Regions from separate parts of the Streptomyces sp. RLB3-17 genome, predicted to be linked through region 2. Evidence: riboswitches for the same ligand, from Rfam matches in the RefSeq annotation. Region 2 holds a riboswitch; each other region holds the start of a gene.

Region 1 (3,267 bases), 5.8 Mb from region 2:
GGTGAGTTCATCGAGGTGCACGAGCCGCTCAGCCAGGACGCCCTGCACACGCTCACCGCGCACGAGCAGTACCAGCCCGCCGTGATCGGCGCGACGGTCGACGAGAACGGTGTCGAGCGCAAGGTGAAGGGCTCGGAGAGGCTGCGCTCCAAGCTCAGCGAGGGCTTCTACGGGGAGGACAGCCAGATCCCGAAGCCCACGGTCGAGGAGTACAAGGAGATCACGAGCGGCCACGGCCACCACTGATCCTCCGACCGGTTGACCGGTCTTCACTGATCGCCACGGCGAGAGCCTCCGTCCATTGCCTGGACGGGGGCTCTTTGCCGTCTCCGGGCCTGGATAGGGTGTTCCCATCTACACAAGGCGTCCCTTTGGCGGGACGACGGACCCAGGAGCGGCTTATGAGCGCTGTGAACCCCGCTGGAGGCGACACCGCGGCGGGCCGTTCCTGGCCCGTGGTGCTGAACGGCCTGCTCGAGGGCCGCGACCAGAGCGCGGACGACACGGCCTGGGCGATGGACCGGATCATGAGCGGCGAGGCGACGGACGCGCAGATCGCCGGGTTCGCGGTGGCGCTGCGGGCCAAGGGCGAGACGGTCGAGGAGATCTCCGGTCTCGTCCGGACGATGTACGAGCACGCCAATGTGATCGAGGTGCCGGGGGACACCGTCGACATCGTCGGTACGGGCGGTGACGGCGCGAAGACGGTGAACATCTCCACGATGTCGTCGATCGTCGTCGCCGGGACCGGCGCCAAAGTCGTCAAGCACGGCAACCGGGCCGCGTCCTCCGCGTCCGGTGCCTCGGACGTCCTGGAGAAGCTCGGCGTCAATCTGGACCTGACGACGAAGCGGGTGGCCGAGGTCGCGGAGGAGGCCGGGATCACCTTCTGCTTCGCGGTGAAGTTCCACCCGGCGCTGCGTCATGTCGCGGCGGCGCGGGGGCAGTTGGGGATCCGGACCACGTTCAACGTGCTGGGTCCGCTGACGAACCCGGCGCGGGTGAAGGCACAGGCCGTCGGAGTCGCGGACCTGCGCATGGCGCCGATCGTGGCGGGCGTGTTCGCCGAGCGCGGCAACTCCTCGCTCGTCTTCCGCGGCGACGACGGCCTGGACGAGCTGACCACCACCGCGACGTCCCGGGTCTGGATCGTCCGCGACGGCAAGGTCACCGAGGAGCGGTTCGACCCGCGTGACGTCGGCCTCGAACTCGTCCCCGTGGAGGCCCTGCGCGGCGCCGACGCGTCCTACAACGCGGACGTCGCCCGTCGCCTGCTCAACGGCGAGACGGGGCCCGTACGGGACGCCGTGCTGCTGAACTCCGCGGCGGCCCTCGTCGCCCTGTCCCCGACCGACGCACCGCTCGCGGACCAGCTCCGCGCCGGGATGGCGAAGGCGGCGGAGGCTATCGACTCTGGGGCGGCGAAGCGGACGCTGGAACGCTGGGTGGCTGCGAGCCAGTCGTAGCTCGGTTGTTCGTCTGCGGGCCGGTGGGGGTTGTTCGCGCAGTTCCCCGCGCCCCTTCAGGGGGCGCGGGGAACTGCGCGATCTTTTGGGGGTCCGGGGGCGGAGCCCCCGGGTAGTGGCGCTGCCTCCCACTCGGCGTCCCGGTATGCGGACGCCGGGTTGCGGGTGGAAGATCTTGTGGCAGGATGCCGTATCAGGTCATGAGCGACAGCCATCAGGCCCCGGCCGGCTGTCCGGCAACCCTCCGTCCGTGGCGGGGTGCCCCGGGTGAAGACCAGGCCGTAGGCAGCGAGGTCTGCGGCAAGCGCGGACCCCTCGAGAATCCCAGGGGTCCTGGTCGTTCGAGGGAGCCTTCTGTGAGCAAGCGAATGCGATAGGGCGTAGAGCCCCGCCTCCGCACACCCCTTTTGCCTTTCCTCCCTGCGCCGAGCCGTGCAGCCGCACACCCGTACCCCCGTGCACCCGGCCCGCGCAGCGATTCCGCCTGCCTCTCACAGGAGCTCGCCATGTCTGTCTCCACCACTGCCGCCGACCAGGCCGTTTGTGCCCCTCTGCCCGTTCTGGGGCGAGATGTCACCGTCCCGCTCGTGACCGGCGGTGAGGTCACCTACGCCGCGCTCGACTACGCCGCCAGCGCCCCCGCCCTCCAGCGGGTGTGGGACGACGTCGCCGCGTACGCCCCGTACTACGGCAGCGTGCACCGCGGCGCCGGGTACCTCTCCCAGCTGTCCACCGACCTCTTCGAGAACGCCCGCAGGACCGTCGCGGAGTTCCTCGACTGCCGGGGCGACGACCAGGTCGTCTTCACCCGCTCCACGACCGACTCCCTCAACCTGCTCGCCGCCACCCTCCCGGCCGGCTGCCAGGTGTTCGTCTTCGAGACGGAACACCACGCCTCGCTGCTGCCGTGGAAGGACGCCCAGGTCACCTACCTCAACGCGCCCCGTACCCCGCGGGAGGCCGTCGCGGCCCTGGAGCGGGCCCTCGCCGCCCGCGACCCCCACGGGCCGGCCCTCGTCTGCGTCACCGGCGCCTCGAACGTCACCGGCGAGCTGTGGCCCGTGCGCGAGCTGGCCGCCGCCGCGCACGCGCACGGTGCCCGGATCGTCCTGGACGCCGCCCAGCTCGCCCCGCACCACCCGGTGTCCGTGCGGGACCTCGACGTCGACTGGGTCGCCTTCTCCGGGCACAAGCTGTACGCGCCGTTCGGCTCCGGCGTGCTCGCGGGCCGCGCCGACTGGCTGCGCGAGGCCGAGCCGTATCTCGCGGGCGGCGGCGCCAGCCGCAAGGTCACGCGGCGGGTGGACGGCGGCGTGGACGTGGAGTGGCACGAGAGCGCGGCCCGGCACGAGGCCGGTTCGCCGAACGTGATCGGCGCCTACTCCATCGCCTCCGCCTGCAAGGCGCTGACCGAGGCCGGTTTCGACACGCTCGTCGCCCGCGAGGAGCAGCTGATCGGGGCCGTCCGCGCCGGTCTGGCCGAGGTGCCCGAGGTCCGCGTCCTGTCGCTCTTCGGCGACGACGCCCCGCGCGTCGGCGTCCTCTCGTTCGTCGTCGAGGGCTGGAACAGCTCGCACTTCGCGGCCGCGCTGTCCGCCGAGTACGGGATCGGGGTGCGCGACGGTCTCTTCTGCGCCCACCCGCTGGTGCGGACGCTGCTCGGCAGCGATCCGCAGACGCAGGGGGAGTGCGGGGCGCCCGAGGCGGCGCCCGGGGAGAAGTCCCTCAACGCGATCCGCGTCAGCTTCGGGGCCGGTACGCCCGACGAGCACGTGGAGCGGTTCGTGCGCGCGGTGAAGGA
Region 2 (3,267 bases):
GGCTGACATGGCCGATCTCGGGCTTCTCCAGGTGGTTGATCACCCTGAGGAGGGTGGACTTGCCGGAGCCGGACGGGCCGAGGATCACGGTGACCTCTCCGGGCCGCACGGTCAACTCCACTCCGTTCAACACGCGTTGGGCGCCATACCACTTGTGCACATCGCGCACCTCGACGGCGGCCGGTCGGATCGCGAGCGTCTCGCCGGTCATATCGCCGCCTCCTTACGGGCCCGGGCCCGCAGGTCACGCAGACCGGTGCGGACCTTCTGCAACGGGGTCGGCGGGAGGGAACGCAGCGCGCCCCGCGAGTAGTACCGCTCGACATAGAACTGGACGACGGACACGACGCTCGTGAGGATCAGGTACCAGGCGGTGGCGACCAGCAGCAACGGCACGATGTCGCCGGGGTAGGTGGAGCCCATGCTCTGCACCGAGCCAAAGAGGTCGAGCAGCGAGACGTAGAAGACCAGCGAGGTGCCCTTGATCAGGCCGATCAGCTGGTTGACGTAGTTCGGGGTGATGGAGCGCAGTGCCTGCGGGAAGACGATCCTCGTGAACTGGTAGCCCTTGGGCAGACCGAGTGCGGAGGCCGCCTCGTGCTGGCCCTGGTCGACGGAGAGGATGCCGCCGCGGACCACCTCCGCCGCGTACGCCGCCTCGTTGAGGCTCAGTCCGACGACCGCGACGACCAAGTCGGTGGCAAGCCGGGACTCGTCGAAGGTGAGGAACGCGGGGCCGAAGGGGACGCCGAGGCTCAGCGTCTTGTAGAGCGCGCTGAAGTTGTAGAGGAAGAGCAGGACGACGATGAGCGGCACCGAGCGGAACAGCCAGATGTAGACCCAGCTCACCGCGCGCAGCACAGGGCTTTCGGAGAGTCGGGCCAGGGCGAGCAGGATGCCGCCGAGCAGGCCCAACACGGCGCTGTAGAGCGTCACTTCGAGGGTGATGAGCAGGCCGTCGAGGATCGTGGGACGCAGGAACCAGTACTGGAACCGGTCCCACTGGAAGAAGGGGTTGGTCGCCAGCCCGTGGACGATCTGGGCGACCACGACGAGCACGATCGCCGAGGCGATCCAGCGGCCGGGGTGGCGCAGGGGCAGCACGCGCTGTGCCGCGGCCGGGCGGGGCTCCGTCGTGCTCAACGGCACGGCGGAGCCCAGGGATTCACTCATGGAGGGCTCCAACGAATGCGGACACACCGCCGCGGCCCGTACGACGGCGGTGCGCGCGGGGACAGACGGATGTCAGGGAGTACGGAGGGAGGAGAGGCTCACCGACAGCACGCCGACAGGACGGCGGGCGAAGGAGGTCGAGCCGTGCGGACGTTCAACGCCGCGAAAGGCGGAAGCGGTCAGCCCTGACAGAGACAGCGGGCGCCGCGGGAGCTACAACACAGCGCGGCGGCGGAGCAGCCGTGGCGCCGCGAAGCGGTCGTCCCGTCAGCTGCGTACATCGCGTTCACCGTCACCATTCCGCCCCGTTGGGCCTCGAACGCACCGGGATCGATCCGGTCCGATGCGGCGTAAGTTAGGCATGGCCCCAAACGAATGTCAACGCGCACCGGCCGGAATGACCACGTGGTGAGACCGCGCATATGCCTTCTTGACGGCTCCGCGGACCGCACCGAGACTGACGGGGACGGTCACGATTGTCAGCGCCCGTCGTGCGGGTTCTCCCGTTCGACGCGGTTATCGGCCCCGGCCCGCTGACAGGCAACCCTTCCACCGCGACGGGGTGCCCCGGGTGACGACCGGGTCCCGCCGGTGCGGCGGGGCAAGCGTGGTCTCGCCTCTCGCGAGCCCCGGACACGGGAGCGATGGGAATGGCCAGGAGGAGCACGAACGGTCTGACCAGGCGCCTGCACATCGATCTGCAGCGGGTCTCCAGCGCGTACTAGTCCAGGCGGTCCGTCCGTCCTGGTCCACGCGGTCCGTCCAGCGCGTACTGGTCCCTGCGGTCCGTCCCGCGCGTACTGGTCCACACGGTCCGTCCGGTCGGGCACGTCCCACGATCCGGACCGGCCCGTACGTCAGCGCAGTCACTCCGTTCCGCCACCGCCGCCCAACGGGCCGCGGGGGCTTCGACGTTCCCTGGAGAGTCATGCCCAAGACAGTGTCGCTCGCCGCCCCTCGCCCCCACCGCATCCGCAGCCGCATCGGCGTCGGCCTGGCCGGCGGTTTCTACCCGGCGCCGCACCGTTATCAGCTGTACCTCGCCGAGGGCTGTCCGCGTTCGCTGCGCATCTCGGTCACCCTGGAGCTGCTCGGACTCCACGACTCGGTCGCCACCACGCTGCTGACGCTTCCCGCCGAGACACCCGACGCGTTCGCCGCACTGCGCGGCGCGTACGAGGCCACCTGGCACCACTACGACGGTCCGCTCACCGCGCCCGCGCTGTGCGACCGTTGGAGCGGACGGATCGTCAGCAACCACACGCCGGACATCCTGCGTGACCTCGCCGGACTGCCGGTCTGCCAGGGCGACGCCCGCCTCCCCCGGCTGAACCCACCGGCCCTCACCGCGGACATCGACGCCTTGCGCGAACTCCTCGACCGGGACGTCACCCCCACCGCGCCGCCGCTCGCGCGCACGACGGCACTCCAGTCACTGGACCGGCAACTCGCCTCGCACGTCCACGCGTTGGGCGACGAGCTGACGGCCGCGGACGTCGACCTCTGGGTGGCCCTGACCCGACTCGGCCCGACGGAGTCCCTCTCGCCGTACGGCCGGCTCCGCGACTACGTACGTCGGCTCGACGCCCACCCGGCCTTCCACGGCAAGGTGCGCTGAGCGCGTACGCCAAGGTCGCCGGGGCCGGTAGGGCCGTAGGGCCCGGGCCCCGGCGCCGGGTCGGCTCAGCCCTTGGCGCGGGAGAAGACGAGCGTGCCGGTGACGGTCGTCAGGCCGCGGATCATGCCCATCTGGTTCCAGCCCATGTCGAACTGGTCGCGGTCCACGGTGAACTCCGCGGTGAGCGTGACGGTGTCGGCGCTCGCCCCGGTCACCCGACCCGTGACGGGCTGCGGCCGGCTGATGCCGCGCACGGTCAGCTGCCCGTTGATCTCCACGGTGTCGTCCTGACCGAGGACGGCGTCACGGACGGCGAAGGTGATCGTGGGGTGGCGGTCGGCGTCGAAGAGGTCGGCGGAGCGGAGGTGCTTGTCCCGCTTGGCGTTCTTCGTGTCCAGGGACGCGACATCCAGGGTGATGGTGCCGCGGGCGGTCCCGTCGGGCTGGACCTCGCCCTCTCCGGCGACTCCGCTGAA
Region 3 (3,267 bases), 4.0 Mb from region 2:
GAACGCGCGGTTGTACGCCTCGTACGACGCCCACTGGCGCCGGAACTCCGCGTCGAAGACCGGCTCCAGCGGGGTCTGGTACAGCATGTGGTGGACGAACCACAGCACGGAGTTCGCGATGCCGTTGTAGGCGTCCGCGTGCACGTCGGCGTCGATGTCCAGCATCCGTACGCCGTCCTCGGCGATCCCGCGCCGGACCGCCTCGCGGTCGCCGTCGCCGAGCGCCGAGCACACCCACAGGGCCCCCGCGTCCGGCCCGATCGCGGAGAGGCCCGAGACCAGCCCGCCGCCACCGCGCCTGGCGCGCAGCGAGCCGTCCTCCTGGACCTCGTAGGTGACCGGGCCGCGGTTGGAGGCGACGAGGATGTTGTGGGCGCCTTGCGTTGAAGCCATGCCTCGAAACTTAGCCCCGCATGGAAACGCTCAAACGTTCCCGTTGGCCATATGAGGGGTCGTATGTGATCTTCCGGCCGATGGGGGCTGAGCCGCAGTTCCCCGCGCCCCTTGCGGGGGCGCCGCTACGCCGCCCTTCGTTTCTGGTACTCGGAGATTTCGACCATCGGCGGACGTTCCTCCGTGTCCACCGAGTACGTGCGCGGCTCGAAACCGTCCCCGCCCCGTTCGAACTGGGTGAGGGCCGGGCGGATCAGGTGGCCGCGGGCCAGCCGGAGCTGGGCCGTGCGGTAGATCGCGGCGGACATCCGGCCCAGCGCCTGCCCGTCCTGGTGGCGGTGCTTGCGCACGCCCACGTCGACCTGGGCGAGCGCGTCCAGGCCCACCAGGTGCAGGGCGTCGACCAGCATGCCCAGCTCGACCCCGTACCCGACGGGGAAGGGGAGCTGTTCGAGCAGCGAGCGGCGGGCCGCGTACTCCCCGCCGAGCGGCTGCACGAAGCCGGCCAGCTGCGGCCAGTGCATGTTGAGGAGGGGGCGGGCCATGAGTTCGGTGACCCGGCCGCCCTGCCCCGCCGTACCGCCGAGCGGACGGTCGTACATCGCCTTGACGAGGTCCACGCCGGGCTCGGTGAGCAGCGGCCCCACGATCCCGGAGACGAAGTCCGAGGAGAACTCCTTCAGGTCCGCGTCGATGAAACAGACGATGTCCCCGCTCGTCACGAGGAGGGAACGCCACAGCACCTCGCCCTTGCCGGGCACGGTCGGGATGCGCGGCAGGATCTCGTCCCGGTGCACCACGCGCGCGCCCGCCGCGGCGGCCACCTGCGAGGTGCGGTCGGTCGAGCCCGAGTCGACGACGACGATCTCGTCGACGAGGGGCACCTGCTGCATCAGGTCGTGGCGGATGATGGCGACGATCTCGCCGACCGTCTCCTCCTCGTTCAGCGCGGGCAGGACGACGCTCACCGAGGAGCCCGTGGCCCGTTTGGCGGACATGAGTCTGTGGAGCGGGCGATCGGTCACGGACCAGGAGCGATTGCTCAGCCAGCGCTCAGTTTCCTTCAGCACAGTCTGCGGCTCCTCACTGTCTGATCACCCGCTGTCTCACGGTGTGATCCATCTCGCGGTTCGGACGACTATCTCAACTGTCCTGGCCTTCGGTTACAGTCTTGAACAACGCGGATGACCATCGCATGTCGTAGATCATTTGCGGACCACCGCACCACCCGCACGACACAACCGAATACCGCTCATCCAGAGGGGCAGAGGGATACGGCCCGATGAAGCCCCGGCAACCCTCCAGCTGGTCCTGTCACGTTGATGTGGCGAGGCTCCCGGCTAGGGAAGGTGCCAAATCCGTCTCACGGCGAAGTGCGTCGTGAGGAAGATGAGGAGAAAGGGCCTCGCCTCCATGGCTGCGCAGACTGTTGCAAGTTCGACCGTTGCAAGCACCACGAACCCTGTCGCGGGCGACACCACCACCGTAGTCGGTGTGGATCTCGGACCCGCCGCCGCGCTTTCCTGCCGCGAGTGCGGGCACCGCGTGCCGCTCGGCCCGGTCTTCGCCTGCGAGGAGTGTTTCGGCCCGCTGGAGATCGCGTACGACTTCTCGGCCTACGAGACCGAAGAGCTCCGGGCACGCATCGAAGCCGGCCCCGCGAACATCTGGCGCTACGCGCCGCTCCTGCCCGTCCCGGCCGACGTCGCCGACAAGCCGAACATCAACCCCGGCTGGACCAAGCTCGTCAAGGCCGACAACCTCGCCCGCGAGCTGGGCGTCGAGGCCGGCAAGCTCTTCGTCAAGGACGACTCCGGCAACCCGACGCACTCCTTCAAGGACCGCGTCGTCGCCCAGGCCATCGAGGCCGCCCGCGCGTTCGACTTCACGACCCTTTCCTGCTCCTCCACCGGCAACCTCGCCGGCGCCGTGGGCGCCGCCGCCGCCCGTGCCGGCTTCCGCTCCTGCGTGTTCATCCCGCACGACCTGGAGCAGGGCAAGGTCGTCATGGCCGCGATCTACGGCGGCGAGCTCGTCGGCATCGAGGGCAACTACGACGACGTGAACCGCTTCTGCTCCGAGCTGATCGGCGACCCGGCGGGCGAGGGCTGGGGCTTCGTCAACGTCAACCTGCGGCCGTACTACGCGGAGGGCTCCAAGACCCTCGCGTACGAGATCTGCGAGCAGCTGGGGTGGAAGCTCCCCGACCAGCTGGTGATCCCCATCGCCTCCGGCTCCCAGCTCACGAAGATCGACAAGGGTCTTCAGGAGCTGATCAAGCTCGGACTGGTCGAGGACAAGCCGTACAAGATCTTCGGTGCCCAGGCCGAGGGCTGCTCGCCGGTGTCCGTCGCCTACAAGGCGGGCCACGACGTCGTACGGCCCCAGAAGCCGAACACCATCGCCAAGTCGCTCGCCATCGGCAACCCGGCCGACGGGCCGTACGTGCTGGACATCGCGCGGCGCACGGGTGGGGCCGTGGAGGACGTGAACGACGAGCAGGTCGTCGACGCGATCAAGTTGCTCGCCCGTACTGAGGGGATCTTCGCGGAGACCGCCGGTGGTGTGACGGTGGGCGTGACGAAGAAGCTGATCGAGAACGGGCTGCTGGACCCGACGCTGACCACCGTCGTCCTGAACACCGGCGATGGTCTGAAGACGCTGGATGCGGTGGCCGGTACGGGGTTGACGGCGACCATTCGTCCCAACCTGGACTCTTTCCGAGAGGCCGGGCTCGCTTAGGGCCTGGCTCGGAGGGTTGTTTCTCCGCTGCGGGCCGGTGCGGGCCGGTCGCGCAGTTCCCCGCGCCCCTACGGGGCGCTCCCCAGCCGTAGGCCAAGAATCCGACCGGGAGGTCTCACCGATATGAGCGTC

What was found. Region 2 has a riboswitch for S-adenosylmethionine ahead of FNV62_RS58140 (putative leader peptide). Riboswitches for the same ligand answer to the same signal wherever they lie in the genome.
Region 1: it holds a riboswitch for S-adenosylmethionine, as region 2 does, so the genes downstream of both, FNV62_RS16670 (aminotransferase class V-fold PLP-dependent enzyme) here and FNV62_RS58140 (putative leader peptide) in region 2, are expected to answer to the same signal.
Region 3: it holds a riboswitch for S-adenosylmethionine, as region 2 does, so the genes downstream of both, thrC (threonine synthase) here and FNV62_RS58140 (putative leader peptide) in region 2, are expected to answer to the same signal.

Annotation. Positions count from the first base shown of each region.
Region 1 covers NZ_CP041610.2:3,594,551-3,597,817, reverse strand. The annotation lists gene FNV62_RS16680 (cytochrome b) at 1-246, shown strand, start outside; gene trpD (anthranilate phosphoribosyltransferase) at 402-1,466, shown strand; SAM riboswitch class IV at 1,663-1,779, shown strand; gene FNV62_RS16670 (aminotransferase class V-fold PLP-dependent enzyme) at 1,973-3,267, shown strand, end outside.
Region 2 covers NZ_CP041610.2:9,359,628-9,362,894, reverse strand. The annotation lists gene FNV62_RS42020 (amino acid ABC transporter ATP-binding protein) at 1-211, opposite strand, end outside; gene FNV62_RS42015 (amino acid ABC transporter permease) at 208-1,173, opposite strand; SAM riboswitch class IV at 1,642-1,787, shown strand; gene FNV62_RS58140 (putative leader peptide) at 1,818-1,898, shown strand; gene FNV62_RS42010 (glutathione S-transferase C-terminal domain-containing protein) at 2,102-2,791, shown strand; gene FNV62_RS42005 (YceI family protein) at 2,857-3,267, opposite strand, start outside.
Region 3 covers NZ_CP041610.2:5,370,746-5,374,012, reverse strand. The annotation lists gene FNV62_RS24355 (alpha,alpha-trehalose-phosphate synthase (UDP-forming)) at 1-393, opposite strand, end outside; gene FNV62_RS24350 (glucosyl-3-phosphoglycerate synthase) at 519-1,463, opposite strand; SAM riboswitch class I at 1,643-1,789, shown strand; gene thrC (threonine synthase) at 1,807-3,135, shown strand; gene FNV62_RS24340 (MoaD/ThiS family protein) at 3,259-3,267, shown strand, end outside.